Regions from separate parts of the Kitasatospora sp. NPDC001540 genome, predicted to be linked through region 1. Evidence: riboswitches for the same ligand, from Rfam matches in the RefSeq annotation. Region 1 holds a riboswitch; each other region holds the start of a gene.
The links. A riboswitch is a leader RNA that binds a small molecule or an ion and turns the genes downstream of it on or off. The one in region 1 is predicted to bind cyclic di-AMP.

Region 2: linked by a shared signal. The riboswitch ahead of ACFY00_RS35020 (peptidoglycan DD-metalloendopeptidase family protein) and the one ahead of ACFY00_RS27450 (transglycosylase family protein) in region 1 are both predicted to bind cyclic di-AMP.
Region 3: linked by a shared signal. The riboswitch ahead of ACFY00_RS20720 (transglycosylase family protein) and the one ahead of ACFY00_RS27450 (transglycosylase family protein) in region 1 are both predicted to bind cyclic di-AMP.

What each region holds. Positions count from the first base shown of each region.
Region 1 covers NZ_JBIAVO010000028.1:736-10,172, reverse strand. Annotated here, with positions in the region: gene ACFY00_RS27480 (SpoIIE family protein phosphatase) at 1-270, opposite strand, end outside; gene ACFY00_RS27475 (Imm21 family immunity protein) at 433-1,029, opposite strand; gene ACFY00_RS27470 (IS110 family transposase) at 1,120-2,358, opposite strand; gene ACFY00_RS27465 (pseudouridine synthase) at 2,882-3,829, shown strand; gene ACFY00_RS27460 (diiron oxygenase) at 3,975-4,874, shown strand; gene ACFY00_RS27455 (CapA family protein) at 5,016-6,188, shown strand; gene ACFY00_RS27450 (transglycosylase family protein) at 6,226-7,482, opposite strand; cyclic di-AMP (ydaO/yuaA leader) riboswitch at 7,486-7,649, opposite strand; gene ACFY00_RS27445 (MFS transporter) at 8,104-9,435, shown strand.
Region 2 covers NZ_JBIAVO010000049.1:43,358-52,794, forward strand. Annotated here, with positions in the region: gene ACFY00_RS34985 (disulfide bond formation protein DsbA) at 1-38, shown strand, start outside; gene ACFY00_RS34990 (amino acid permease) at 96-1,496, opposite strand; gene ACFY00_RS34995 (biotin transporter BioY) at 1,774-2,370, shown strand; gene ACFY00_RS35000 (ribose-5-phosphate isomerase) at 2,442-2,927, shown strand; gene ACFY00_RS35005 (GNAT family N-acetyltransferase) at 2,973-3,401, opposite strand; gene ACFY00_RS35010 (PP2C family protein-serine/threonine phosphatase) at 3,562-4,773, shown strand; gene ACFY00_RS35015 (hypothetical protein) at 5,183-5,377, shown strand; cyclic di-AMP (ydaO/yuaA leader) riboswitch at 5,780-5,899, shown strand; gene ACFY00_RS35020 (peptidoglycan DD-metalloendopeptidase family protein) at 5,905-6,924, shown strand; tRNA gene ACFY00_RS35025 (tRNA-Gly) at 7,068-7,141, opposite strand; tRNA gene ACFY00_RS35030 (tRNA-Pro) at 7,293-7,366, shown strand; gene tig (trigger factor) at 7,578-8,978, shown strand; gene ACFY00_RS35040 (ATP-dependent Clp protease proteolytic subunit) at 9,225-9,437, shown strand, end outside.
Region 3 covers NZ_JBIAVO010000017.1:30,078-39,514, forward strand. Annotated here, with positions in the region: gene mfd (transcription-repair coupling factor) at 1-2,754, shown strand, start outside; gene ACFY00_RS20695 (SurA N-terminal domain-containing protein) at 2,923-3,549, shown strand; gene ACFY00_RS20700 (LPXTG cell wall anchor domain-containing protein) at 3,719-4,102, shown strand; gene ACFY00_RS20705 (MazG family protein) at 4,156-5,151, shown strand; gene ACFY00_RS20710 (SDR family NAD(P)-dependent oxidoreductase) at 5,164-5,583, opposite strand; gene ACFY00_RS20715 (cytochrome P450) at 5,740-6,984, shown strand; cyclic di-AMP (ydaO/yuaA leader) riboswitch at 7,217-7,415, shown strand; gene ACFY00_RS20720 (transglycosylase family protein) at 7,419-8,123, shown strand; gene eno (phosphopyruvate hydratase) at 8,447-9,437, shown strand, end outside.

The DNA of each region.
Region 1 (9,437 bases):
GCTCAGGATCCGGGCGAACAGCTCCAGCGCCTCCGGGCGCCGCTCCGGGCCGACCAGGATGTCCGCCGCGCGCGTGCCCACCGCCAGGTCCGTCGGGAAGCCGAGCAGGGCCTCCGCGTCCGGGCTCCAGTGCAGGATCCGGCCGTCCGCCGCGATCAGCGCCGTGGCCACCGGGATCGCGAGCAGACCGTCCGGTACCGACGCGCCACCTGCCGCGAGCGGGGAGGTGGTGCGGGTCCGGGGTGCTGTGCGCTGTCTGTCGGTGTCCATCTGGCCACCTGCCGTTCCGGAGGGTGGTCACCGCCCTGCCATCGTCGCACGGCGGGCCGCCCGCGCCCAGACGGGTGACCTGCCGCTAGACACCTCACGGCGCCAAGGAGTCAAGACTGGGCGCGGGTGGAACTCGCTGTTCGAATGCCCAAGGCACGGTTGCTAACGAGTGGGTTCGGCTTCTGGATGGAGCTGAACCACACCGACCCAGGCGCCCTCGCTGGCCCGCTGGTGGAACGCGCGGACTCTCCAGCGCCCTGCAGGGACGGGGACCGGGGCTTCGTCCGGCAATCCTCTGCCGTTCGGGTAGGGCACTCCGAGGTCCTTGCCAGCCTCGGCCGAGTCCATGAGGACTGCGGGGCCGTCGGTCTCCCAGACGCCGCACTCCTCCCACTGCGTCGCCGGGTCGCTCAGTACGATCTCGGCGGCTGCCAGCAGCTCGGTATCGGAGTCGGCCGCGAGCCATCGCATGAAGGCCCGGTGTTCGGGCAGGTAGCAGGTGCTGTCGGGCGTATCGCCCAGCACGAGAGCGGTCGCGGAGTCGGTTCCGCGCAGGCTGATCACCCCGGCGTAGTCCGCGACCGCGCAGGCCCGATCGTAGTCGTCCTGCTGGTCGGTGTTGCCGAGGATCATGCCGTCCTCGGTGCAGCCACCCCAATTGTGCAGTGCGGACACCGGGACGACGATCAGTGGGCCGCCCATAGACCCGACCCAGGTCAGTTCGAGTCTCAGACGGGCAGGGTTCGGGGTATCGCTCATGCCCGCAGTGTGCCGCTGGCCTGTGACAGACAGGGAGGCGGGGGTCGTTCACTCCTCAGGGCGAGGTGGGGTGTCGGTTCACCCAATCGTCTACGCCGCTGCCGCAGCGGGCTCCTGCGCGGTAGGGAAGGCGATGAGCTCGTCGAACAACTTGCGGTTTTTGAGGCAGTGGTAGAGCTGGCCGAGCATGCGGTTGAACAGGTTTCGCTGGGCGGCCGCGTGCCAGTCACCGGCGTCGTCCCGGCGGTGGCGGTAGTGGGCTTTGGCGCCGGGTGAGGCGGTAATCGCGGAGAAGGCCCATAGGTAGCCGGCGTGGTTGAGTCGGTCGTTCTTCACCCATCTGCGGGTGATGCTGGACTTCTTGCCAGAGGCCCGGGTGATGGGGGACGCGCCAGCGTATGCCTTGAGACCGCGGGCGTCGGCGAAGCGTGCGCGGTCGTCGCCGATCTCGGCGAGAACCCGGGCGCCGAGCTGGGTGCCCAGGCCTGGGAAGCTGAGGATGATCTCGGCGTCCGGGTGTTGAGGGAAGGCATCCTCCACCGCATGGGCGAGATCGTCGGCCGCCGTGCAGGCGGCCGTGAGCTGGCCGAGGAGGGCGAGCATCTGCTGGCCGAGCGCCTCTTCGACCGGAGCGGCTTGGTGGGCCCAGTCGGCGCGGAACACCTCGCGTAGCCGTTCCGTTTCCGCCTCGATACCGCGTTTGCGGCCGACCCGCTTGAGGGCCGCAGTGATCTGGGGGCGGGTCAGGCGGGCGGCCTGGGTCGGGGTGGGAGCGAGCCTGAGCAACTCGCGGGCCTCCGGGCGGCACAGGCCGTTGTCCCACTTGGCGAAGGCGTCCAGGGCAGCGGGGTAGTACTCCCGCAGCAGCGAGCGTAGCTGGTTCGCCATCTGCTGCCGGTTCCAGACTGCGTCCTGCTGGGCCCGGGCGAGAACGGCGATCGCGCGGGCCAGGTCACTGTCGTTGGGCAGGGGCCGGTGGGCGTGCATGTCAGTGCGCAGGATGTTCGCCAGTACAAGGGCGTCACCGGGATCAGATTTCTTGCGGGAGACGGCGTGCCGGTCGCGATAGCGGGCGGCAGCCATCGGGTTGATCGCGAACACCTGCCGTCGGCCAGTCCGAAGGACAGCGACCAGCAGGCCGCGAGACGTCTCGATCGCAACCGGGATCGGGCACTCTTTGGTGTCGCCGTACTCGGCAAGCAGGCCCAGGAGGATCTCGTAGCCGGCCAAGTCGTCGGTGATGTGCCGTTTGGCCAGCAACTGGCCAGTGTCGTCGACCAGGGCGACGTCGTGCGTTTTCTCAGCCCAGTCAATGCCGCAATAGATCAACTCTAACTCCCCGGGACGCGGTGTCTGCGCTGGTTACGAGCGCATGCGGGGCCACGCAGCGACCTAATTCCAGGACTCGACCGTCTGGTCGGTCCGCCACCTCACTAGCCGTTCGTGGCACCAGCGCGCCGCGCGGGCCTCGGTCTGTTGCGAGCGCTTGAGCAGCTCGGGTAGATCGAGAGGTCACCGTGCGGCGGGCTCGCACCACCAACACCAACGAGTGATCAAGTACGAGGTGTTGACGGTGGTGGTCACGCAGACGCCGGACACCGCCGCTCTGGGGCAAGGCCGCGAAGCCAGGTGCTATCTAGGCGTCCATCCGATGTCCACACGACCACCACTGCAACGAGCGCCGGGGCCGTGTGCCGCTCTAGCGGGAGACCTCAACGGTCCGGGTGGACCCAGGCATCACGCCCCAACGTTCGAGCGGACTGGTGGCAACCCCGGGTTCCCGCCATCCGCTAAGAAGGAATTAGGGTGGACCGGATGGACACCCGTCGGACGAACCCCCCGGTGGCGCGCGGTGGTGCGTAGGAAACCCGCCCCCGTCAGCCCGCTGCCGCAACGCGACGGCATCGACCCCGTACACGTCAGACTGCCGCTGGAGGGCGCCTGGCCGACGGTGCGCGCCTACCTGGAGGAGCGCTACGGCGCCGCCGCCGGGGACGGGCGGATCGCCGCGATGCTCGCGGCCGGCGAGTTCGTCGCCGCCGACGGCCCGGTCGCCGCCGACGCGCCCTACGAGCCCGGCGGCCACGTCTGGTTCCACCGCGAACCCGGACCGCCCGAGCCCGTGGTGCCCTTCCCGGTCGAGGTCCTGCACCGCGACGAGCGCATCGTGGTCGCCGACAAGCCGCACTTCCTCGCCACCACCCCGCGCGGCAGCCACGCCACCGAGACCGCCCTCGCCCGGCTGCGCCGCGACCTCGGCCTGCCCCGGCTCAGCCCCGCCCACCGCCTGGACCGGCTCACCGCGGGCGTGGTGCTGTTCGTCGCCGACCCCGCGCTCCGCGGCGCCTACCAGGGCCTGTTCGAGCGCCGCGAGGCCGTCAAGGAGTACGAGGCGATCGCCCGGTACGAGGAGGGCGCGGCGGCCCGGCTGCCCGCCGTGGTGCGCAGCCGGATCCGCAAGGACCGCGGCCGGCTCGACGCGTACGAGGAGTCCGGCGAGCCCAACGCGGAGAGCCGGATCGAACTGGCCGAGGCCCGCGACGGCCTGGGCCGCTACCGCCTCGCCCCGCGCACCGGGCGCACCCACCAGCTGCGGGTGCACATGAACGGGCTGGGCCTGCCGATCCTGGGCGACCCGCTCTACCCCGAGGTGCTGGGCGAGGGCGACCCCGAGGACTACCGGCGCCCGCTGCAACTGCTGGCGCGCTCGCTGGAGTTCACCGACCCGGTGGACGGACGGCGGCGGCGCTTCACCAGCGGCCGGGTGCTGGCGGCCTGGCAGGACCCGGCGGGCTGGTAGGGCCGGGGAGCACGGGGCAGGCGGACCGTCAGGCGCCGGTCGGGGCCGCTTCGCGCGTGCTGTATTGACGGAAAGTCTAATAACTTCTACCTTCACGGCAGGGCCACCACTCCACCCTCTCCGCCCCCACCGCGAAGGAGCCGGCATGTCGCCCCACCCTGCCCGCACCGCCCCCGACCGGGAGCGCACCGCCGAACGCCTGCTCGCCTCCTCCGCGAAGCTCTCGTTCAACCCCCTCACGGACGTCGACTGGGACGCCGACCCCGTCCCCGGCGCCTACTACTGCCCGCCCCGCCACCTCTCCCTCTACGGCACCGACCTCTGGGAGCGGATGAGCGAGGAGCAGCGGATCGAACTCTCCAAGCACGAGGTCGCCTCCATCGCCAGCGTCGGCATCTGGTTCGAGGAGATCCTCATGCAGATGCTGCTGCGCCACGCCTTCGACCGGGACCCGACCAGCAACCACGTCCAGTACGCGCTCACCGAGATCGCCGACGAGTGCCGGCACTCGATCATGTTCGCCCGCATGATCGCCAAGATGGGCGTCCCCGCGTACGGCGCCGGGTTCGTCGCCCACAACCTCGGCCGGCTGTTCAAGGCGATCTCCACCCACAGCCAGACCTTCGGCGGCACCATGTACGTCGAGGAGATCCTGGACGCCTTCCAGCGCGAGGTGATGAACGACGAGACCCTCCAGCCGCTCACCCGCCAGGTCTCCCGGATCCACGTCATCGAGGAGGCCCGGCACATCAGTTACGCCCGCGAGGAGCTCGTCCGCAAGCGCCTCGGCCCGGTACGTCGCCGGTACGAGCAGCTGTTCATCGGACTGATCGTCTACTACGCCACCACCGCGCTGATCCACCCCCGGCTCTACGCCGCCGTCGGCATCGACCCCAAGGTCGGCAAGGCCGCGGCCCGCGCCAACCCGCGCTGGCGGGCCACCAAGGTCGAGATGGCGCAGAAGGTCGTCTCCGTGCTCGACCGGGCCGGGCTGGTCGGCCGGACCAACCGCTGGCTGCTGCGCGCCGCCGGAGTGGTGGCCTGAGCGGGCGCCCCCGGGGTGCCGCGGGGGCGGAGCCGTCCGGTCCGGTTCCCGGATCGTGATCATTCGGTGTCGGTGTGGGCTTCCGGTGTTCGAACGACGCGGATAAAGTGCGTCGTCACCGAACCACCGGGGGGTCCGTTCATGCACCGCGCCACGGCCGGCACAGCCGCTGCCGCCGCCACCGTCCTGCTGCTCAGCACCGTCGCCGGATGCGGCGGACCGGAGCCCTCCGCGGACCGGGCCGCCAGCGGCGCGGCCACCGCCGCCCCGGCCTCCGGCACACCCGAACCCACGGGCGCCGCGACCGCCGCGCCCACCGGACCGGCCCCCGGGGCGTCGGAGGGCGGCGCTCCGGCGGGCACCGGTACGGGCGGCAGCATCACGGTGGCGTTCGCCGGAGACGTCCACTTCGAGGGGCGCACCGCCTCCCGGCTCGGCGCCGCCAAGGCCGACACCGCCCTCGGCCCGATCTCCGGCACGCTGTCCGCCGCCGACCTCGCGGTGCTCAACCTGGAGACCGCGATCACCGGCCGGGGCAAGGCCGAGCCCAAGACCTACACCTTCCGCACGACGCCCAAGGCGCTCGACGCGCTCAAGGACGCGGGCGTCGACGTGGTCTCCCAGGCCAACAACCACGCCGTCGACTTCGGCCCCGACGGCCTTGCCGACACCCTCGCCGCCAAGGCCGCCTCCCCGATACCGGTGATCGGCATCGGCAAGGACGCCGAGGAGGCGTACGCCCCGTACGTCACCACCGTGCGCGGCGTGAAGGTCGCCGTCCTGGCGGCCAGCCAGGTCAACGAGATCACCAACCAGAAGTGGCGGGCCGGCGCCCACAAGCCCGGCATCGCCTCCGCCCTCGACGAGAACGCGCTGCTGCGCGCCGTCGCCGCGGCGAAGGCGCAGGCGCCCGTGGTCCTGGTCTACCTGCACTGGGGCGACGAGGGCGTGGCCTGCCCGACCCGCGCGCAGACCGGCCTCGCCAAGGAGCTCGCCGACGCCGGAGCGACCGCCGTGGTCGGCACCCACGCCCACACCATGCTCGGCGCGGGCATGCTCGGGAAGACCTACGTGTCGTACGGCTTCGGCAACTTCCTCTGGTACGGCACCTCGAACTACACCGCCTCCGACGAGACCGGCGTCACCACGCTCACCGTCACCGCGGACGGCCGCGTCACCGGCGAGGACTTCACCCCCGCCCACATCGACGGCCGCGGCGTGCCCGTCCCGCAGACCGGCAGCGCCGCGAAGGCCGCCCAGCAGCGCCGCGACGGCCTGCGCGGCTGCACCGGGCTGGCCGCCGTCCCGAAGTGACGGCGGCTCAGCCGGGCGCGCACCGGCGGAGCGGGGGTCAGCCCAGGTCCAGCACCTGACCGGGGCGGATCAGGTCCGGGTTCTCGCCGACCACCTGCTGGTTCGACTTGTAGAGCTCGGACCAGCCGCCGCCCACGGCGTGCTCGCGGGCGATCGCGGCCAGCGTGTCACCGGGGTTGACGGTGTACGCCTGCGCGGACGGGGCGGCGGTTGCGGCCGGTGCCGGGGCTGCTGGGGCGGCCGGGGTCGGGGTCGCGGGGGCTGCCGAGGCCGCCGAGGTCGCCGGAGCGGTGGACGCGCCCGCGGTGGGGGGCGCCGTGGTGCCGCTGGGGGTGGCCTCGGGGGTGGTGCCGGTGCCGGTGCCGGGGTCGGCCGACGGACTGGGGGAGGGGATGACCGGGAGGGTGGGGATCAGACCGCTTCCGTTCCCGTTCCCGTTTCCGGGGTTGCTCCCGTCTCCGTTGCCGTTCCCGTTGTTCCCGTTCGAGGTGCCGTCGCCGCTGCCATTGGCGTTGCCGCCGTCGGCGGGGGTGCTCGGGCTGGGCGTGGCGCTCGGGTCGGCGGGCAGCAGCGGGACGCCGGGGGCGGTCGGCGGGAGGGTCGGCGTGGCCTGGGCGTCCGGGGCGGGGGTGCTCGGCTGCGGCTGGGGGTGGGGGTGGGCCAGCTGCATGTAGCGCTCGTACAGGCTCTGGTGGCTGGTCCAGAACCAGGCACCGTTCTTCTCGTACCAGTACACGTGGGAGACCGGGTCGTAGCCGGGCAGGCCGGAGAAGACCGGTGCGGCGTTCCCGGCCGGGACGGTGCTGCCGTCCGGGGCGGCGTTGACCGCTGCGACGCCGCGGGCGCCGCGCAGCGAACCCGTCTCGTCCGCGGAGTCGTTGTCGTCGACGACGCCCGGTGCGGTGGCGGTGTTCAGGCCCGCGTCGTCCGCGCAGGCGGACCAGGGCGAGGGGCCCTCGGTGGCCAGGATGCGCTCGGCCACGGCGATCTGCTGGCTGCGGGTGGCCCCGTTCGGCAGCGGGGCGTACTGGGTGCCGCCGTAGTCGGTCCAGCGCTGGGCGTTGATCTGCAGGCCGCCGTAGAGGCCGTTGCCCGGGTTGGAGGCCCAGTTCCCTCCGCTCTCGCAGTCGGCGACCCGGTCCCAGACCGCGCTGGGAGCGGCGTGTGCGCCGGTCGCGGCGAGCAGCGGCAGGGCGATGCCGACGCCGGCCACGCCGGCCGCCGCGATCGCGCGCTCGGCGGCCTTCTCCGCCGGGCCCTGCCGGCGGTGACGTCCCGAACCCGTGAAGAGCATGCAGGATCCTCTCCGCACGCCTGCGAGGTGAGCTGTCGGGTTCGGACCGGGAGGAGGCCCGGCCGCCACGCCCCGGTCACCCGGCGCGGACGGCTTCACCCCTAGCCGTGGGGAACGGCAACAATCGTGGTTCCCCCGCCCCCGTCCAAGGGTGGTGGTGGTCGACCCGACAGCGCGGCGGACGGGGTTCGGCGTATTCGCGCGCGGGGCCCGGCGGTGCGGGCTGGGAGGAGCCTATTCACTCGAACGTGGCAATCACAAGCGCGTCGCGCCAGGATCACGTCCTCGTCACGCCGGTTGCCGCCTGGTGCGTGGGCGACCTGTTGACGGCGCTTCGGGCGGAGGTGGACGTCCGTCAGACGGAGGGAGGGGTCGGCGGATCGGCTGGAGAAGTCTGGCCGATCGGTGGGATTGGGAGGGAGGGCAAGAGGGAAGGCCCGCGCCCGGGTTCGGCCGTGAGGTGGGAGGTCGGAGTCAAGTCCCCTTCTGCTGACGGGAGTTCGACGGAAAAGGGGCATTGGTGGCGTTGCGGATAAATCACGCGACAGGGGGCCGGGGGCCTTCCTACGATCGCCCTGCTCGCTGCGTCAGCCGAGTCGCCGGGTTCGTCGAGGAGGTCCCGTGGGTGTCGTGATTCCTGAAGTGCTCCGTGTCGAGCGCCAGTTCGCCCGGCTGTTCGTCGGCCAGGCGCTGTCGGTCCTGGGCGACCGGGTGTCGTTCGTGGCGCTGCCCTTCGCGGTGCTGTCGATCGGGGGCTCGGCGGCCGACGTCGGGCTGGTCACGGCCGCCGGGCTGCTCCCGCTGCTGGTGTTCACGCTGGCCGGGGGAGTCTGGGCGGACAGACTGCCGAGACAGCGGATCATGCTGGCCTCCGACCTGGTGCGGTGCGCCGTGCAGGCGGCCGTCGCGGTGCTGCTGTTCACCGGTACCGCCCGGGTCGGGGTGCTGGCGTTGCTGATGGCGCTGTTCGGTGTCGCCGACGCCTTCTTCCTGCCCGCCTCCACCGGGCTGCTGCCCCTGCTCGTCCCCGCCGACCGACTGCGCGAGGCGAACGCACTGCGCGGGTTCGTGCAGTCGAGCAGCCTGGTGGTCGGGCCCGCGCTGGCCGGCCTGCTGATCGCCGCGGTCGGCCCGGGCGGGGCACTGGCGATGGACGCCGCGAGTTTCGCGGTCAGTGCGGCCGTGTTGGCTCGGCTGGGCGCGGTCGGCGGCCCGGCGGTCAGTGGCCCGGCGGCCGACGTGGTGGACGGCGCCGGTGGCGGGGCGGAGCGAGGTGCGCGGCTCGGGTTCCTGGCCGAGCTCCGGGTCGGCTGGCAGCAGGTGCGCAGCCGGACGTGGGTCTGGGCGGGGATGCTGGCGCTGGCGGTCTACCACGTGGTGGTGCTGCCCTCGGTGTTCGTGCTCGGGCCGGTGCTGGCGGAGCGCGAATGGGGCGGGGCCGGTGCGTGGACCGTGGTGGTCATCGCGTTCGGCCTCGGCTCGATCGTGGGAGACGTGTGCGCCTACCGCCTGAAACCGGCCCGCCCGATGGCGGTCGCGGCCGTGGCGCTGGCGGTCGCCTCCTGCCAGGCGCTGATCATCGGGTCCGGCGCGCCGGTCTGGGCGATCGCCGTGCTGGAGGCGGTCACGGGGGTGGGGGTGTCCCTGTGCTTCGTGCTGTGGGAGACCTCGCTCCAGGTGCACATACCGGAGCGGGTGCTCTCCCGGGTCAGCTCCTACGACCACCTGATCTCCGTCGCCCTGATGCCGCTCGGGCTGGTGCTGGCCGGTCCGCTCTCCGACGGTCTCGGCGTGCGTCCGACGCTGTTCGGGATGACCGTCCTCGCCGTCCCGGCCTCGCTCGCCCTGCTGGCCATCCCCGCGATCCGCCGCCTGCCCGGGAGCCTGCCGACCGGGGCCGACGCGGCCTCCGGGCAGCCCGATCCCGCTCCCGGGGCGGTGGTGGGAGCGTGACC
Region 2 (9,437 bases), on a different contig from region 1:
TCAAGCGCACCCGCACCGCGGGCCCGTCCTTCGAGTAGCCGCCGACGCGCCGGAGCCCCGCACCCCACCGGGGGTGCGGGGCTCCGGCGCGTCGATCAGGGGGCGACCGCCCGGCGGCGGCGGTCGCGCAGCGCGCCCACCACGGCCAGCGCCAGCGTCAGCCCCGCCGTGAAGTAGAGCTGCAGGCGGTTGGCGGAGTCCAGCGTCATCAGCACCAGCACCGCCAGGATCGCGGCCAGCGCCAGGTAGGTCAGGTACGGGAAGGCCCACATCCGGACCGGCAGCTGATCGGCCGACAGGTGGCGCCGCATCCGCAACTGGGCCACGCAGATGAACGCCCAGACCACCAGGACCGCGGCCCCGACCATGTTCAGCAGCCAGGAGAACACCGTCTCCGGCCACCAGTAGGAGAGCAGCACCGCCAGGAACCCGAACCCGCAGGAGGCCAGCACCGCGCGCCGCGGCACCCCGCCGGAGATCCGGGACAGCCCGGCCGGGCCGTGGCCGCGGGCGATCAGCGAGTGCGCCATCCGCGAGGCGCCGTAGATGTTGGCGTTCATCGCGGACAGCAGCGCGATCAGCACCACCACGTTCATCAGCTGCGCGGCGCCCGGGATGCCCAGCGTGTCCAGCACGGCGACGTACGGGCCGGGCTTGACCACCGCCGGGTCGTCCCACGGGACGAGGGTGACGATCACCGCCATCGAGCCGACGTAGAACAGCGCGATCCGCCACATCGCGGTGCGCACCGCGACCGCCACGCTGCGCCGCGGGTCCGCCGACTCGGCGGCGGCGATGGTGACGGTCTCCAGGCCGCCGTACGCGAAGACCGAGGCGAGCAGACCGGTGATCAGGCCGCCGGCCCCGTTCGGGAGGAAGCCGCCGTGGCCGGTCAGGTTGCTCAGCCCCGGGGCCGGGGCGTCGGGCAGCAGGCCGCAGATCGCCAGCACGCCGATCACCAGGAAGGCGCTGATGGCCAGCACCTTGACCGCGGCGAACCAGAACTCGAACTCGCCGAAGTTGCGGACGGCGGCCAGGTTGGTCAGGCAGAAGAAGGCCATGAAGACCGCGACCCAGGCCCAGGACGGCACGCCGGGCAGCCAGCCGGAGACGATGCCCGCCGCGCCGATCGCCTCCACCGCGACGCCCACGCACAGCAGCACCCAGAACAGCCAGCCGACGGTGAACCCGGCCCACGGGGCGATCTCCCGCTCGGCGTGCACCGAGAAGGAGCCGGAGGCGGGACGGGCCGCGGACATCTCGCCGAGCATCCGCATCACCAGCATCACCAGCAGCCCGGAGGCGGCGAAGGCCAGCACCACGGCCGGCCCGGCCGCGGCGATCCCGGCGCCCGAGCCGACGAACAGCCCGGCGCCGATCACGCCGCCGAGCGCGATCATCGACAGGTGGCGCTGCTTGAGCCCGTGGGACAGGCCCGCGTCCTCGGCGGCCGGCTCCCGGGCGGGGGCGGTCTCGGGAGTGGGGGTGCGGGTCATGCGACGATTCCAGACTGTTCGACGGAGTTGGCCGTGTTCACGGGGGTCTGTCCACTATTCGACAAGGGATGTGGACATCCCAGGCGGTACCGCCATCCGGACGGAAGACTGACACAGGGTGACCGTTCGGACGCGTGGAGCGAGGGTGAGGGCCCGGTCACAGGCCGGATCCGACAAGCCGGAGCGGTCGGCTTTTGTCACGGCCGACGCGGCGCGAAGCACCTGACAGCGCGTAGGTTCGCAGGTGATCACCCGCACCGGAGCCCAGGGAGCAGCCATGGCCATCGCCGCGCCGACACCGTCCACCGCCGTCCTCGCCGACCTGCTGCCGCAGGCCTCCACCCGGCTCGGTGCCCGCGCCCGCGACCTGGCGCTGGTGACCGGCGGCGCCGCGCTGACCGGCCTGGCCGCCCAGCTCTCGGTGCCCGTCCCCGGCTCGCCGGTGCCGGTCACCGGGCAGACCTTCGCCGCGCTGCTGGTCGGCACCGCGCTCGGCGCCCGCCGCGGCGCCGCCGCCCTCGGCCTCTACCTGGCGGCGGGCATGGCGGGCCTGCCCTGGTTCGCCCAGGGCACCTCGGGCGCCGGCCTGGCCACCCTCGGCTACGTGATCGGCTTCGTGGTCGCCGCCGCGCTGACCGGCGCGCTGGCCCGCCGCGGCGCCGACCGCAGCCCGCTGCGCACCGCGGGCGCGATGGCGCTGGGCAGCCTGGCCATCTACGCCGTCGGCGTCCCCTACCTGGCCTTCGCCCTGGACGTCCCGCTGGCGAAGGCCGCCCACCTCGGCCTGTACCCGTACCTGGTCGGCGACGTGCTCAAGATGGTGCTCGCGATGGGCGCCCTGCCGCTCACCTGGAAGCTGCTCGGCCGCCGCTGACGCAGCGTCACCGCCGCCGGGTCCGCGCCCCCGTCGGGGAGCGGACCCGGCGGCATGTCACACTCGTGGGCATGCGCGTCTACCTGGGCTCCGACCACGCCGGATACGAACTGAAGAACCACCTCGTCGAGTGGCTGAAGGGGGCCGGTCACGAACCGGTCGACTGCGGCCCGCACGTCTACGACGCCGAGGACGACTACCCGCCGTTCTGCCTCCGGGCGGCCGAGCGCACCGCCGCCGACCCCGAGTCGCTGGGCGTGGTGATCGGCGGCTCCGGCAACGGCGAGGCGATCGCCGCCAACAAGGTCAAGGGCGTCCGGGCCGCCCTCGCCTGGAGCGAGCAGACCGCCGCCCTCGGCCGCGAGCACAACAACGCCAACGTGATCTCGATCGGCGGCCGGATGCACTCCGTCGAGGAGTCCACCAAGTTCGTCGAGATCTTCCTCAACACCCCGTACAGCGGCGAGCCGCGGCACACCCGCCGGATCGAGATGCTCTCCGACTACGAGACCACCGGCGAGCTCCCGCCGATTCCGGCCCACCACCCGCAGGGCTGAGCCGACGGGGGACGCCCGCCCGGGCGTCCCCCGCGCAGCCGTCCCTCAGATGCCGTGCGGCCGCCAGGGCTCGAGACCCGAGCGGAACGCCGCCGAGGCCGGCTCCAGCGCCCCCGGCCGCAGCTCCCGCGCCAGGCCCGCCGCGGCCAGCGCCGCCGGCGAACCGCCGCCCAGGTACACCGAGCCCAACTCGCGCACGTCCAGCGCCAGTTCGGCCGCTCCGTCGGTCCGCACGCAGGAGGCCGGGCCGCGCGGCGCCACCAGCCGGAAGTCGAACGACGTCGTCCCGCCCACGACCCGCCCGTCCGCGCAGGCCACCAGCGTGCGCTCCGCGTCGATCAGCCGCCGCCACAACTCCCGGGCCCCGGGCGCCTCCTCGTCACCGCCGAAGGCCACCTCCACGTTCCGGTGCCAGGTCTCCCACTCCTCGGCGCGCAGCGGACGTACGGTCAACTCGGGGTGTCGAATCGCCACGAACCCCCCCTACCAGCCGTCTCCGGCCCCGACGAGCGAATAACCGGACGCCGCCGTCCGGGCCCGGGCGGCCGAAACCCGCCGGGCGTGGCACTCCCGCTGCACCCGGTGCCACCCACCCCGTCGACGCGGGCACCGGCGGTGGATAAGGTCGGTCCCCATGGCCGGCAGCGCGCGTCCCAGTGCGACGGGCCGGGACGGCCGACCGTCCCGCGAACCCGTGACGGCCCGGCTGCGCGCGGCGCTGTACCGGGCCCGGCGCAGGCTGCGCCGCACCGGCGTCGACTACTTCCGCGGCGACGGCGCCGACTGGTGGGCCTTCGCCGCGCTCGCCCTGGCCGTCCCGCTGCTGGTGCTGCTCAACGTCCTCGTCCCCGACTGGGCCCCGCCCACCGCCCTGGTCCTGCCGATCCTGGCGGGCGCGCTGCTGCTGCGCCCCGGCACCCTGGTGCTGCTGTACGCCGTCGCGGCGGGCGGCCTGGTCACCGAGTCCGTGGTGCACACCGGGGAGCGGGTGGCCAGCCAGCGCCCCGAGGCGTACACCCACGGCGTCACCCCCGGCGCCGCCCTGGTGGTCGGCGCGGTCGGCGTCGCCGGGCTGCTGGTCGCCCAGTTCCGCCGCCGGATCGGCGTCCCCTGGCGCGGCGGCTCCACCATGCTGTTCGACCTGCGCGAGCGGATCCGGGTGCAGGGCCGCGTCCCGCGGCTGCCCGACGGCTGGCACACCGACACCGCGCTGCGCCCGGCCGGTGGTCAGTCCTTCTCCGGCGACTTCATGGTCGCCGCCCGCACCGGCCCCGGCGGCCGGGTGCTGGAGGTCGTCCTCGCCGACGTCTCCGGCAAGGGCATGGACGCGGGCAGCCGCGCCCTGCTGCTCTCCGGCGCCTTCGGCGGACTGCTCGGCTCGCTGCCCGCCCACGACTTCCTCCCCGCCGCCAACGGCTACCTGCTGCGCCAGGACTGGGCCGAGGGCTTCGCCACCGCCGTCCACCTCGTCCTCGACCTGGACACCGGCGAGTACGAACTCCTCTCCGCCGGGCACCTGCCCGGCATGCACCGGCTCGCCGGGGCCGGGTACTGGGAGGTCAAGGAGGCCGAGGGCCCGCTGCTCGGCGTCTACGACGGCGCCAAGTTCGAAGGCGTGCGCGGTACGTTGGGCCCCGGCGACGTGCTGATGCTGTGCACCGACGGCATGGTGGAGATCCCCGGCCGGGACCTGGGCGAGGGCATGGACCGGCTGATGGGCGAGGCCGACCGGCTGGTCGCCACCACCCCGGTGGCCGGGCGCTCCGGGGCCGCGGTCCGGCTGATCGACAGCGTGGCCAAGCACGTCAACGACGACCGCGCCGTGCTGCTGGTCTGGCGCCGCTGACCCCCGTCGACCGCCGCCGACCGCACAGCCCGGCGCGGAGGAACGGTGTGCACGAGGTGCCCACGGAGTGTCAAACCCGGACGTTGATCTTCGGCCAATTCCCCTGGCATACCCGGCCCGTGGCCGGGTAACCGGTCTGCCTGCCGCTTTGCCGCCGCCACCGCGGCGGACCGCCTCCCGCCGACGGGCCGTCAGAACCCGTCCGCTATCGTCACGGTCGGCGAAAATCAGCCCTGCCGCGCGGGTTGGGGCCCCGGGGGACGGGGCAAGTCCTTTACGCACTCCGCACGAGCGACCACACTGAGTCCGGATGGAGTGGTGGGGACACGGGGGGCACGGGCCGGTTTCCGCCCGGAGCCGTCGCCGGTTCCGACCCGAATCCCCGCCACGAATCGAGGAAGTGAGTCCGGTGGCCTTCTCCGTCTCCGCCCTGGTCCTGTTCGGCATCATCGTTGCGATCTTCATCCGCAACAAGCAACTGAAGCCCGGCCACGCCGTCATCGCGGCCCTGTTCGGCTTCATGCTCAACCAGTCGAACATGGCCGCCCCGATCAGCCAGTTCCTGGAGTCCGTCTCCAAGGCCATCTCCGGCATCGCGGGCTGACCGGCCCGACCCCGGAGAACGCCCTCCGGAGGACGGAAGTCCCCCTCCGGCCGACCGGAAGTCCCATACGCGGGTGACCAGGGTCACCCGAACCGTCACGCCAGGTCAGCGCCCGGGCGCGCACGGTGGCCGAAGTCGCCCACCGTACGCCGTTCGTGGGCGCACCGTCATGATCCCGTACGCACTGCGCAGCCCGGTGGCGGCACAGCGTGACCTGGCGGACCGTCAGCCCCCTCCCGATCCCGGGGACGGGGCCTTTCGGCGCTTGCCAGCTCCGCGAGCCGTGGGTTTTGCTTCCTCCGCAACCCGGACATCGGCCGGGTGGGCCACCGAGCGGAACGCCTAGTCCTGCCGCCGTCCGGTGCCGACCAGACACCACGCCACGGCAGGAGCGGGGGAACCACAGGTAGTACGCCGGATCCGGAACGCACGGGACCGGCTCGGGGTGAAGCCGCGGAGAACGCGGCCGGGCAACTCTCGCCCGAACCCGACAGCTCACCTCGTAGGCGTCGGAGAGGAACAGCTTCATGTCCGCTCAGGGCAAGCACCGCAAGCCGCGCCTGGCCACCGTCGCCCGCATCGCCATCGCCGCCGGAGTCGTCGGCGCCGCGGTCGGCCTCCCGGTCAGCGCCGCCTCCGCGCACGGCACCGCCGACCACCAGGACGGCGGCCGCCAGTGGGCCAACGTCTCGGTCGACGCCACCCCGGTCGCCGACACCACCGCCACCACCGCCGGGCAGGCCGCCCCGGCCGCCGCGCAGACCTACAAGGTCGCGTCCGGCGACACCCTCTCCAAGATCGCCACCGCGAAGAACGTGGACGGCGGCTGGGAGAAGCTCTACCAGGACAACCGCTCGGTCATCGGCGGCAACCCGAACCTGATCTACCCGGGCCAGCAGCTGACCGTCAACGGCGTGGCCGCCGCGACGACCCCGTCCTCCTCGGACGCCGCGGCCACCACCGCGGCCCCGAAGACCTCGACCAAGTCGAGCGGCACCACCACCGCGAAGACCCGGACGCAGGCCCAGACGCAGACGCAGAAGTCGACCACCTCGTCGTCCTCCTCGTCCTCGTCCGCCGCGAAGTCGTCGACCGCCACCACCGCCACCACCTCGGGCAGCAGCTCCGCCGCGAGCTCCTCCTCCGGCTACGTCGCCCCCGCGCCGGGCAGCGTCACCACCGGTTACAAGGTGGCCGGCTCCAACTGGTCCAGCGGCTACCACACCGGCATCGACTTCCCGGTCGCCACCGGCACCAGCCTCAAGGCCGTCGCCAACGGCACCGTGGTCTCGGCCGGCAACGGCGGCGCCTACGGCAACCAGGTCGTCATCAAGCTCGCCGACGGCAAGTACGCCCAGTACGCGCACCTGTCCTCGATCTCCGTCTCGGCCGGCCAGTCCGTGACCGCCGGCCAGCAGATCGGCCTCTCCGGTGCCACCGGCAACGTGACCGGCCCGCACCTGCACTTCGAGATCCGCACCACCCCGGACTACGGCTCCGACATCGACCCCGTCGCCTACCTGGCGGCCCACGGCGTCAACGTCTGACCCCCGGCACCACCCGAAGGCCCCGCGATCCGCTGCGCGGGGCCTTCGGGCTTTCCGGGGACGCGCGGGGAACGGCGGGGGAGCCGCGCCCGCGGCCCGGGAACGGCGAAGGCCCCGACCGCACTGCGGTCGGGGCCTTCTCGTGGAGCGGGTGACGAGAATCGAACTCGCGTGACCAGTTTGGAAGACTGGGGCTCTACCATTGAGCTACACCCGCAACGCAACGTCCGCCGCCACCCTGCGGGCGGTGCGGACGGGCCCAGCGTACCTGGTCGGGTCGGTGGATTGCACACTCCTTCCGCCGTTGTCGCTCGCCGATATCGCCCCGGCCGGGGGCGGGTCGACGTGTACTCTTCTGCTCGGCAGCACGGGGTGTGGCGCAGGTTGGTAGCGCGTCCGCTTTGGGAGCGGAAGGCCGTCGGTTCGAATCCGGTCACCCCGACCGTGTGCGGCAGGGTCTCGTCAGCGGGCGGGGCCCTGTTGTCGTTGCGGCGGGGCCGGAGCGGCAGTCGCTCCCCGTCCTCCGTCCACCCAGGTGCCGGGCACAGTCGCTTTCGTGGTACCGGTAGGATGGATCGCTGGCGGTAGTACGGACAGCAATGCAGCCCCAACCGCCTATCGCCCTGACCGCAAGCCCCCTAGGAGACCCAACCGTGAAGAGCGCCGTCGAGACTCTGAACCCCACTCGGGTTCGACTCACCGTCGAGGTGCCCTTCGAGGAGCTCAAGCCCAGCCTCGACGCGGCGTACAAGAAGATCAACCAGCAGGTCACCGTTCCGGGCTTCCGCAAGGGCAAGATCCCGAACAAGGTGATCGACCAGCGCTTCGGTCGTGGCGCGGTGCTGGAGGAGGCCGTCAACGACGCGCTTCCGCGCTTCTACACGCAGGCCGTCGACGAGGGCCAGATCGACGTTCTGGGCCAGCCCGACATCACCGAGATCGAGGGTGTCGAGAACCTGGCCGACGGCGGGGACCTCAAGTTCACCGCCGAGGTCGACGTGCGCCCCGAGGTCACCCTGCCCGAGTTCTCCGAGATCGAGGTCGTGGTCGACCCGATCGAGGTCAGCGACGAGGACGTCGAGAAGTCCCTGGAGCAGCTGCGCGAGCGCTTCGCCTCCGTCAAGGACGTCGAGCGCGCCGCCGCCGAGGGCGACATCGTCGTGATCGACCTGGAGGCCAAGGTCGACGGTGAGGTGCCGGAGGACGGCACCGCCACCGGCGTGAGCTACGAGATCGGCTCCGGCCGCCTGCTGGACGGCATCGACGAGGCCGTCATCGGCCTGTCGGCCGGCGAGTCCAAGACCTTCACCACCACCCTCAAGGGCGGCACCCAGGTCGGCAAGGACTCCGAGGTCACCGTCACCGTGACCACCGTCCAGGAGAAGGAACTCCCCGAGCTGGACGACGAGTTCGCGCAGCTGGCGAGCGAGTTCGACACCCTGGAGGAGCTCCGCGCCGATTCCGTCAAGCGCCTGGAGCGCATGAAGGAGTTCGACCAGGCCACCCAGGCCCAGGAGAAGGTCCTCGACGAGCTGCTCGCGCGCGTCGAGATGGAGTACCCGGCGAAGCTGCTCGCGGACGAGATCGGCACCCGCAAGCACAACCTGGAGCACCACCAGCTGGAGCCGATGGGCCTGACCCTCGACACCTACCTCGCCTCCCAGGACAAGTCCCGCGAGGACTACGAGAAGGAGACCGAGGAGCAGGCGAAGAAGGGCATCAAGACCCAGTTCGTGCTGGACCAGATCGTCAAGAACGAGGAGCTGGGCGTCAACCAGGAGGAGCTCACCGAGCACCTCATCCGTCGCGCCGCCGGCTCCGGCCTGACCCCGGACCAGTTCGCCCAGCAGGTCGTCCAGGGCGGCCAGGTGCAGCTCCTGGTCGGCGAGGTCGCCCGCGGCAAGGCGCTGGCCCTGGTGGTCGAGGCCGCCAAGGTCACCGACACCAACGGCGAGACCGTCTCCTTCGAGGACGACGAGGAGGAGACCACCGAGGCCGCCGAGTCCACCGAGGCCGCCGCGGAGGAGACCTCCGAGGAGTCCGCCGAGGCCTGAGCCTCATGACCGCCGGTCCACCGGCGGGCCACCGACTCCGGGAACGGGCCCGGACACCGCACGGTGTCCGGGCCCGTTCGGCTTGTCCCGGCACCGGCGGTGCGCGCCCGTGCCGCTCACCCTGCGCTCACAGCGAACAGTTCTGCGTGGGGGATTCAGCGACGGGGCCTGCGCGTTAGGGTCGTTGAACAGCGACACACACAGATCGACTGAGCAGGTGGCTAAGTGACGTTCCCGCAGATGCAGATGCCTGGCCTGATGGCACCGCACGCCGCCGGCGGCGACGTGGGTGGCGGCCTGGGCGACCAGGTCTACAACCGGCTGCTCAACGAGCGCATCATCTTCCTCGGCCAGCAGGTCGACGACGACATCGCCAACAAGATCACCGCCCAGCTGCTGCTGCTCGCGGCGGACCCGGACAAGGACATCTACCTCTACATCAACTCCCCGGGTGGATCC
Region 3 (9,437 bases), on a different contig from region 1:
CTGGCCCCGGTGCTGGTGGACGACATGGAGCTGCTGCTGGACGTCCTCCCGGCGGGTTCGATCGCCGTGGTCTGCGACCCGGAGCGGGTCCGCACCCGGGCCGCCGACCTGGTCGCCACCAGCCAGGAGTTCCTGGCCGCGTCCTGGGTGGCCGCCGCGGCGGGCGCCGACCGCCCGATCGACCTGGAGGCGATCGACGTCTCCGCCGCCTCGCTGTGGTCCCTGGCGGACGTCCGCGAGCACGCGGCGGGCATCGGTCTGCCGTGGTGGTCGGTCAGCCCGTTCGCCACCAGCGACTCCACCGTCCACGGCATCCTCGAACGCGACGCCGACACCCTCACCCTCGGCATGCACGCCGTCGAGGCGTACCGCGGCGACACCGCCCGGGCGATCGCCGACGCCCGGGAGCGGCTGGCCGCCGACTGGCGGGTGGTGATGGTGACCGAGGGCCACGGCCCGGCCTCCCGGCTGGCCGAGGTGCTCGGCAACGAGGGCATCGCGGCCCGGCTGGTCGCCGACCTCGCCGAGGCCCCGACCCGGGACGTGGTGTACGTCTCCTGCGGCTCGATCGAGCACGGCTTCGTCGACGAGGAGCTGAAGCTCACCGTCGTCACCGAGACCGACCTGTCCGGCCAGAGGTCCTCCACCAAGGACATGCGCCGGATGCCGTCCCGCCGCCGCAACGCGATCGACCCGCTGGCGCTGGCGGCCGGCGACTACGTGGTGCACGAGCAGCACGGCGTCGGCCGGTACGTGGAGATGGTGCAGCGCACCGTGCAGGGCGCCACCCGCGAGTACCTGGTGCTGGAGTACGCGCCCGCCAAGCGGGGCCACCCCGGCGACCGGCTGTTCGTGCCGACCGACCAGCTCGACCAGGTCACCAAGTACGTGGGCGGCGAGGCCCCGACCCTGCACCGGCTCGGCGGCGCGGACTGGGCCAAGACCAAGCAGCGGGCCAAGAAGGCGGTCAAGGAGATCGCCGCCGACCTGATCAAGCTGTACTCGGCCCGGATGGCGGCCCCCGGCCACGCCTTCGGCCCGGACACCCCGTGGCAGCGCGAACTGGAGGACGCCTTCCCGTACGCGGAGACGCCCGACCAGCTGACCACCATCGGCGAGGTCAAGGCCGACATGGAGAAGTCCGTCCCGATGGACCGGCTGATCTGCGGCGACGTCGGCTACGGCAAGACCGAGATCGCGGTGCGCGCCGCCTTCAAGGCGGTGCAGGACGGCAAGCAGGTGGCGGTGCTGGTGCCGACCACGCTGCTGGTGCAGCAGCACTTCTCCACCTTCGCGGAGCGGTACGCCAACTTCCCGGTCACCGTGAAGGCGCTGTCCCGGTTCCAGACCGACACCGAGGCGAAGGCCGTCCTGGAGGGCCTGTTCGAGGGCTCGGTGGACGTCGTCATCGGCACCCACCGGCTGTTCTCCTCGGAGACCAGGTTCAAGGACCTGGGCCTGGTCATCGTCGACGAGGAGCAGCGCTTCGGCGTCGAGCACAAGGAGCAGCTGAAGAAGCTGCGGGCCAACGTGGACGTGCTGACCATGTCCGCGACCCCGATCCCGCGCACCCTGGAGATGGCGGTCACCGGCATCCGCGAGATGTCCACCATCACCACCCCGCCGGAGGAGCGGCACCCGGTGCTGACCTTCGTCGGCCCGTACGACGAGAAGCAGATCTCGGCCGCGATCCGGCGCGAACTCCTGCGCGAGGGCCAGGTGTTCTACATCCACAACCGGGTCGAGTCGATCGACAAGGCGGCCGCCCGGCTGAAGGACCTGGTGCCGGAGGCCCGGATCGCCACCGCGCACGGGCAGATGGGGGAGACCCAGCTGGAGAAGGTCGTCGTCGACTTCTGGGAGAAGGAGTTCGACGTCCTGGTCTCCACCACCATCGTCGAGTCCGGCATCGACATCTCCAACGCCAACACCCTGATCGTCGAGCGCGGCGACACCTTCGGCCTGTCCCAGCTGCACCAGCTGCGCGGCCGGGTCGGCCGCGGCCGCGAGCGCGGCTACGCGTACATGCTGTACCCGCCGGAGAAGCCGCTCACCGAGACCGCGCACGAGCGGCTGGCCACCATCGCCCAGCACACCGAGATGGGCGCGGGCATGTACGTCGCGATGAAGGACCTGGAGATCCGCGGCGCGGGCAACCTGCTCGGCGGCGAGCAGTCCGGGCACATCGCGGGCGTCGGCTTCGACCTCTACATGCGGATGGTCGGCGAGGCGGTCGCCGAGTTCCGCGAGTCGCTGGACGGCGGCGGCGAGCCGGAGGAGGAGCCGCTGGAGGTGAAGATCGAGCTGCCGGTGGACGCGCACGTCCCGCACGACTACGCGCCGGGGGAGCGGCTGCGGCTGCAGGCGTACCGCTCGATCGCGGCGGTCAACTCGGAGGCCGACATCGCGCAGGTCCGCGAGGAGCTGACCGACCGCTACGGCAAGCTGCCCGAGCCGGTGGAGAACCTGCTGCTGGTGGCGGGGCTGCGGCTGTTCGCCCGGCGCTGCGGCATCGGCGACATCACCCTGCAGGGCAACTTCGTCCGGTTCGGGCCGGTCGAGCTGCGGGAGTCGCAGGAGCTGCGGCTGAACCGGCTCTACCCGCGCACCCAGGTCAAGTCCGCCGCCCGGCAGTTGCTGGTGCCGCGGCCGGGCAGCGGCGGCCGGATCGGCGGCAAGCCGCTGGTCGGGCGGGAACTGCTGTCCTGGTGCACGGAGTTCCTGGGCACCATGTTCGACGACCTCAAGCGGTAGCCGAGCACGCGCACCCGGTACGGGGCGCCGGGGCCGTCCCCGGCGTCCCGTACCGGATCGCCGCTCCCTGCGCGGGGTCTGGCACCCGGGCGCGGTGGTCAATAGTGTTCCTCCCAGCCACGTACGCAGAGCACCACCGGACCGCGCTCCACCGCCCAGGAGGCCCCAGTGATCCGCACCAGCTCCGCCCGCCGACTGCGCGCCGCCCTCGGCACCGCGGTCGCCGCCGCCGCGCTCGCCGCCTGCGGCGGCGCACCGGCGCACCAGGGGGCGGCCGCCGTGGTCGGCAGCGACCGGATCAGCATCGCCCAGGTCGAGGCCCGGGTCACCGCCGTCCGGGACGGCGCCGCGCAGAGCGGCGCCGCCACCGAGGAGCAGCCCGGCCTGGCCCGGCACGCCGTCTCCGACCTGATCCTCGGCAAGGTCGTCGCCCGCGCCCTGGCGGACCGCGGCCTGACGGTCAGCCAGGGCGAGATCGACCGCGCCCGGTCCGCGGACGCCCGGACCGTCGGCAGCGAGGCCAAGCTCGCCGAACTGCTGCGCGCCAAGCAGGGCGTCCCGGCCACCGACGTGGACGGCTTCTACCGGCAGCAGATCGGCCTGGTGAAGCTGGCCGACGGCCGGGACCCGTCCAGCGCCGAGGGCGACGCCGCCATCCGCAAGGCCCTGGTCGACGCGGGCACCGCCCTGCACATCGAGGTCAACCCGCGCTACGGCAGCTGGAACACCGCCGGGATCGGCCTGCAGGGCAGCTCCGACGACTGGCTCCCGAAGAGCGGCCAGGCCGCCCTGTAGCGGTCCGGGCGGCCCTCGGCCGAACGGGTGGGCGACCGGACGCGCGGGCCGTGTCCGGTCGGACGATCCCCCGCGGGCCGGTGAGGCTGGGTTCCTCCGCCCAGTCTGCCCAGTCCGCCCGCCGGTTGCGAGGTCCGCCGTGGTTCAGCGCCGTTCCCCCCTGCCGAGGATGCCGCGCGCCCTGTGCGCGGCCCTGCCCGTCGCCGGGCTCCTCGTCCCGCTCGCCGCCGCCCCCGCGGTGAGCCTGCCGGCGCGCGGCGACCTGACGGCGGCCGCCGACCTGGCCGGCACCGGCGCCGCGGGCGGCCGCTCCGGCGGCCTGGCCCGGGGTGACGCGGCCTCCTGGAAGGTCCCCGGCTCCTCGCCGACCCCGCCCCCGTCCCCCTCGCCGTCCCCGTTTTTGTCCCCGTCCAGCAGCCCCAGCGGCGCCGCGAGCGGCCGCCTCCCCGAGACCGGCACCGCCGGGGCCCTCCCGCTGATCGGCCTCGCCGCCCTCGGCTGCGTCCTGGCGGGGCTGATGGTCCTGGTCGCGAAGGCCCGCCGCAAGCACTGACCGGCCGTTCCCCCGCGCCCGTGGCCGGGGCGCCGCGCGGTAGGTTCGGTCCCGTGGAGACTCCGAAGCTGATCCTGCTGACCACCACCCACCGCGTCGCCCCCGGCCTGCTCTCCTGGCCCGCCTGGGAGGCGCTCCGGTCCGCGCCCACGGTGCTGGCCGGTGTCGCGGACCACCCGCAGTTGGCCGCGCTGCGGGCGGCGGGCGTGGAGCCGGAGGTGGTGGAGCGGCCGTCCGCCCCGGCGCTGGCCCGGCAGTTGCTCGCCCGGGCCCCCGCGGTCTGGCTGGAGAGCCCGGACGGCGACCCGGGCCTGACCGACGCGCTGGCCCGGATCGCGGTCGAGGAGGCGGGCGAGCACCCGGAGATCGAACTGCTGCCGGGTTCGTACGACCTGCCGGGGGCCCGGCTGCTCGACCTGGTCTCGGTGATGGACCGGCTGCGCTCGCCGGGCGGCTGCCCGTGGGACGCCGAGCAGACCCACCAGAGCCTGGTGAAGTACCTGGTGGAGGAGGCCTTCGAGCTGGTCGAGGCGATCGAGGAGGGCGACCGGGAGACCCTGCGCGAGGAGCTCGGCGACGTGCTGCTGCAGGTGTTCTTCCACTCGCGGATCGCCGAGGAGGACGCCGAGGACCCGTTCTCGATCGACGACGTGGCGGGCGACATCGTCGAGAAGCTGATGTACCGCCACCCGCACGTGTTCGGCGACGTGAGCGTGACCGGCTCGGCCGAGACCGAGGCCAACTGGGAGCAGTTGAAGGCGGCGGAGAAGCAGCGCGAGTCGGTGCTGGACGGCGTGCCCGCCGGGCTGCCCGCGCTGGCGTACGCGGCGAAGCTGGTCTCGCGGGTGCGCCGCGCGCACTTCACCGGCGTGCCGGACGCGCCGTACGAGCTGCCCGCCGAGCTGACCGCGGAGTCGGCGGGGCGACTGCTGCTGGCGGTCGCCCAGCGCGCCCACGACCGGGGGGTGGACGTGGACGCGGCGCTGCGGGCGGCGGCCCGCCGCTACCGCGCGGCGGTCCGGGCCGCGGAGGGGCTGCCGGAGGAGTAGGGGGACGCGGGTTCAGCCCGCCAGCGGGACGTCCGCGACCGGGCGGCGCTGGGCCGGGACGACCTCGCCGATGGCCTCGCCGACCAGGGCGAGGACCTCGGCCAGCGGGTTCAGGTGACCGGGCAGGTCGGCGAGCTGGACGATCCGCTCGCCGTCCGGGCCCGCGACCGCGAACAGGTCGATCGGGCCGAGGTGCTTGACGGCGGTGTCGACCAGCGCGGCGATGTCGGCCGGGTGGTGGATGTCGCCGGAGACGCCGACCACCGGGCAGCCGGGGCGGTCGAGTTCGGCCGCGAGGTCCTCGGCGATGCCGGGGCGCAGGTCGGCGATGAGCAGACCGGCGGCACCGGCGGCGGAGAAGCGGCGGGCCAGGTCGGCCCCCGAACCTCCGTCGAGCACCGCGATGACCACCACTGCACCGGCTACTCGCATGGTCTGCTCCCCTTTCCGAGGGCGAACCCGTGGCCGACCCGCACGTCGCCCACTGTGGTTATCGGAGGATCGTAGGCGCGCCCCGACGCTCCGCAACAGGGATTACCCACCAGGTGACCAGACTCACGCGGTGGTGCTTCCCGATACGGTCAAGACATGCCAGATCAGCCCCACGCCCCCCATCCGCAACTCTTCACCTGGGAGTTCGCGGCCGACCCCTACCCGGCGTACGCCTGGCTGCGCGAGCACGCGCCGGTGCACCGCACCACCCTGCCGAGCGGGGTGGACGCCTGGCTGGTCACCCGCTACGCGGACGCGCGGCAGGCGCTGGCGGACGCCCGGCTGTCGAAGAACCCGGCGCACCACAGCGAGCAGGCCCACCGCAGCGGCCGGGTCGGCATCCCGGGGGAGCGGCAGGCCGACCTGATGACCCACCTGCTGAACATCGACCCGCCCGACCACACCCGGCTGCGCCGCCTGGTCTCCAAGGCGTTCACCCCGCGCCGGGTGGCCGAGTTCGAGCCGCGGGTGCAGCAGCTCACCGACCGGCTGATCGACTCCTTCGCGGCCCGCGGCGAGGCCGACCTGATCCACGAGTTCGCCTTCCCGCTCCCCATCTACGCGATCTGCGACCTGCTCGGCGTCCCCGCCGAGGACCAGGACGACCTGCGCGACTGGGCGGGCATGATGATCCGCCACACCGGCGGTAAGAGGGGAGGGGTCGGCCGCGCGGTCAAGCAGATCCGCGGCTACCTGGCCGACCTGATCCACCGCAAGCGGGCCGACCTGGGCGACGACCTGATCTCCGGCCTGATCCGGGCCGGTGACCACGGCGAGCACCTGACCGAGAACGAGGCCGCGGCGATGGCCTTCATCCTGCTCTTCGCCGGCTTCGAGACCACCATCAACCTCATCGGCAACGGCATGTACGCGCTGCTGCGCAACCCGGACCAGCGCACCCTGCTCCAGCAGTCGCTGGACCGCGGCGAGTCGGGCCTGCTGGAGACCGGCGTCGAGGAACTCCTGCGCTACGACGGCCCGGTGGAGCTGGCCACCTGGCGGTTCGCCACCGCGCCGCTGGCCATCGGCGGGGTGGACATCCCGGTCGGCGACCCGGTGCTGGTGGTGCTGGCCGCGGCGGACCGCGACCCGGCCCGGTTCTCCGCCGAGAACACCCTCGACCTGGCCCGCTCGGACAACCCGCACCTGGGTTTCGGTCACGGCATCCACTACTGCATCGGCGCCCCGCTGGCCCGGCTTGAGGGGCAGCGCGCGATCGGCAGCCTACTGACCAGGCTTCCGGACGTCCGGTTGGCCGCCGATCCGGCGGACCTGCGCTGGCGGGGCGGACTGATCATGCGCGGTCTGCGCGACCTCCCGGTCTCCTTCACGCCCCGCTGACGCCGTTTCGGCACCCGCGACACGCCGTCCGACCGGGCCGACGACGCGCCGGGGCGGGGGCGCGCGTCGCACGCCGGTTCGGAACGAATCCGGACATACCTGGATCGTTCGTGTACGAGATTCGAGGATCCGTAATTTCGGCGTGATCATGGTGATATGAGCTTGTGATTGCTCGTCAGCTTTGCCTACTCTCCGACATGCCCGCAGCTGCGGGCCCCGATCGCGGCACGCCGAGTCCTGTCCGCCGCGTCCTCGGGCCACCTACCAGGTACCGGACAGGAGCGGGGGAACCAGTGTGAACGCCGTAGTCCCAACGGCTTGGGGTGAGGCCGCCGAGCGGCGGGCGCAACCGCGTCCGGAGCGACCGGCGGCCGGGCCAACCTCCCGGTCCGAACCCGACAGCTCACCTCGCAGGCGTGCGGAGAGGACGTCCCGTGCTGTTCGCCAACACCGCCCGCCACCGCCGTAGTACCAAGGCCGAGAAGGTCATCGCCGCCGCCGGCGTGGCCTCGGTCGGCCTGGCCCTGCCACTGCTCGCCGCCACCGGAGCGGTAGCCGCACCCGTCGACACCTGGGACCGCGTGGCCCAGTGCGAGAGCGGCGGCGACTGGAGCATCAACACCGGGAACGGTTTCTACGGCGGCCTGCAGTTCACCTCCTCCACCTGGCGCGCCTTCGGCGGCGGCCAGTACGCGGCCCGCGCCGACCAGGCCAGCCGCGCCCAGCAGATCGCGGTGGCCGAGCGGGTGCTCGCCTCCCAGGGCCCCGGCGCCTGGCCGGTCTGCTCCAAGCGGGCCGGGCTCGTCAAGGGCGGCGCGCCTGCCGACACCTCCGAGGACGCCGCCTCGCGCTCCCAGGAGCGCCCGACCGCCCCCCGGCAGCCGAAGGGCTCGCAGTCGAAGAAGCCCGCGAAGCCCGCTGCCCCCGCCACTCCCGCCGAGCCGCAGGCCGCCGAGCCCCAGGCCGCCCCGCAGAACACGGCCGCCGGCGGTTACACCGTCCAGGACGGCGACACGCTCTCCGGCATCGCCGCCGCGCAGAACGTGTCCGGCGGCTGGGAGCGGATCTACCAGGCCAACCACGAGCTGATCGGTGCCGACCCCGACCTGATCGTGCCCGGCCAGGTGCTCGCCCTCTGAGCCGGTCCGGGCCCGGTCCGAGCCCGGGTCCCGAGCCGGTCCGGAACCGGTCCCGGCATCCGGGACGCGAGGGGCGGGCGGCCTGACGAGGCCCCGCCGCCGCCCTGACGAGGGCCGCGTCCCCTGACGTTCCGTCCGCTCCCGGTGCGCACCGGGCAGTTCGCGCTGCCGGGGGCGGCGGACCGGCCGTCAATCAGGTGAACTACCGATGAGTAGCCCGGCCACACCGTGAGACGGGGCCCGGCCGAGCGTGGCCGCGGCGCGGTGTGCGGCTAGGCTCTGGTCGTAACGACCACACATCCGCTTCCGCTAGGAGATGCCTCGTGCCGTCCATTGATGTCGTCGTAGCCCGTGAGATCCTCGACTCCCGCGGCAACCCCACGGTCGAGGTCGAGGTCGGTCTCGACGACGGCAGCACCGGTCGCGCGGCTGTCCCGTCGGGTGCCTCCACCGGTGCCTTCGAGGCCCTGGAGCTCCGTGACGGCGACAAGAACCGCTACTTCGGCAAGGGCGTCGAGAAGGCCGTCCTCGCCGTGATCGAGCAGATCGGCCCCGAGCTGGTCGGCTACGACGCCACCGAGCAGCGCCTCATCGACCAGGCCATGCTCGACCTGGACGCCACCCCGGACAAGTCCTCGCTCGGCGCCAACGCCATCCTGGGCGTCTCCCTCGCCGTGGCGCACGCCGCCTCCGAGGCCAGCGACCTGCCGCTGTTCCGCTACCTGGGCGGCCCGAACGCCCACGTGCTGCCCGTCCCGATGATGAACATCCTCAACGGCGGCTCGCACGCGGACTCCAACGTCGACATCCAGGAGTTCATGATCGCCCCGATCGGCGCGGAGTCCTTCTCCGAGGCCGTCCGCTGGGGCGTCGAGGTCTACCACACCCTCAAGGGCGTGCTGAAGGAGCGCGGGCTCTCCACCGGCCTGGGCGACGAGGGCGGCTTCGCCCCGAACCTGGACTCCAACCGCGAGGCCCTCGACCTCATCACCGAGGCGATCAAGAAGGCCGGCTACACCCCGGGCAAGGACGTCGCCCTGGCCCTGGACGTCGCCGCCTCCGAGTTCTTCGAGGACGGCGCCTACCAGTTCGAGGGCAAGGCGCTCTCCTCCGCCGACCTGATCGCGTACTACGCCGAGCTGGTCGCCGACTACCCGCTGGTCTCCATCGAGGACCCGCTGGACGAGTCGGACTGGGACGGCTGGAAGGCCATCACCGACGCGATCGGCGACAAGGTCCAGCTGGTCGGCGACGACCTGTTCGTCACCAACCCGGAGCGCCTGCGCAAGGGCATCGAGACCGGCACCGCCAACG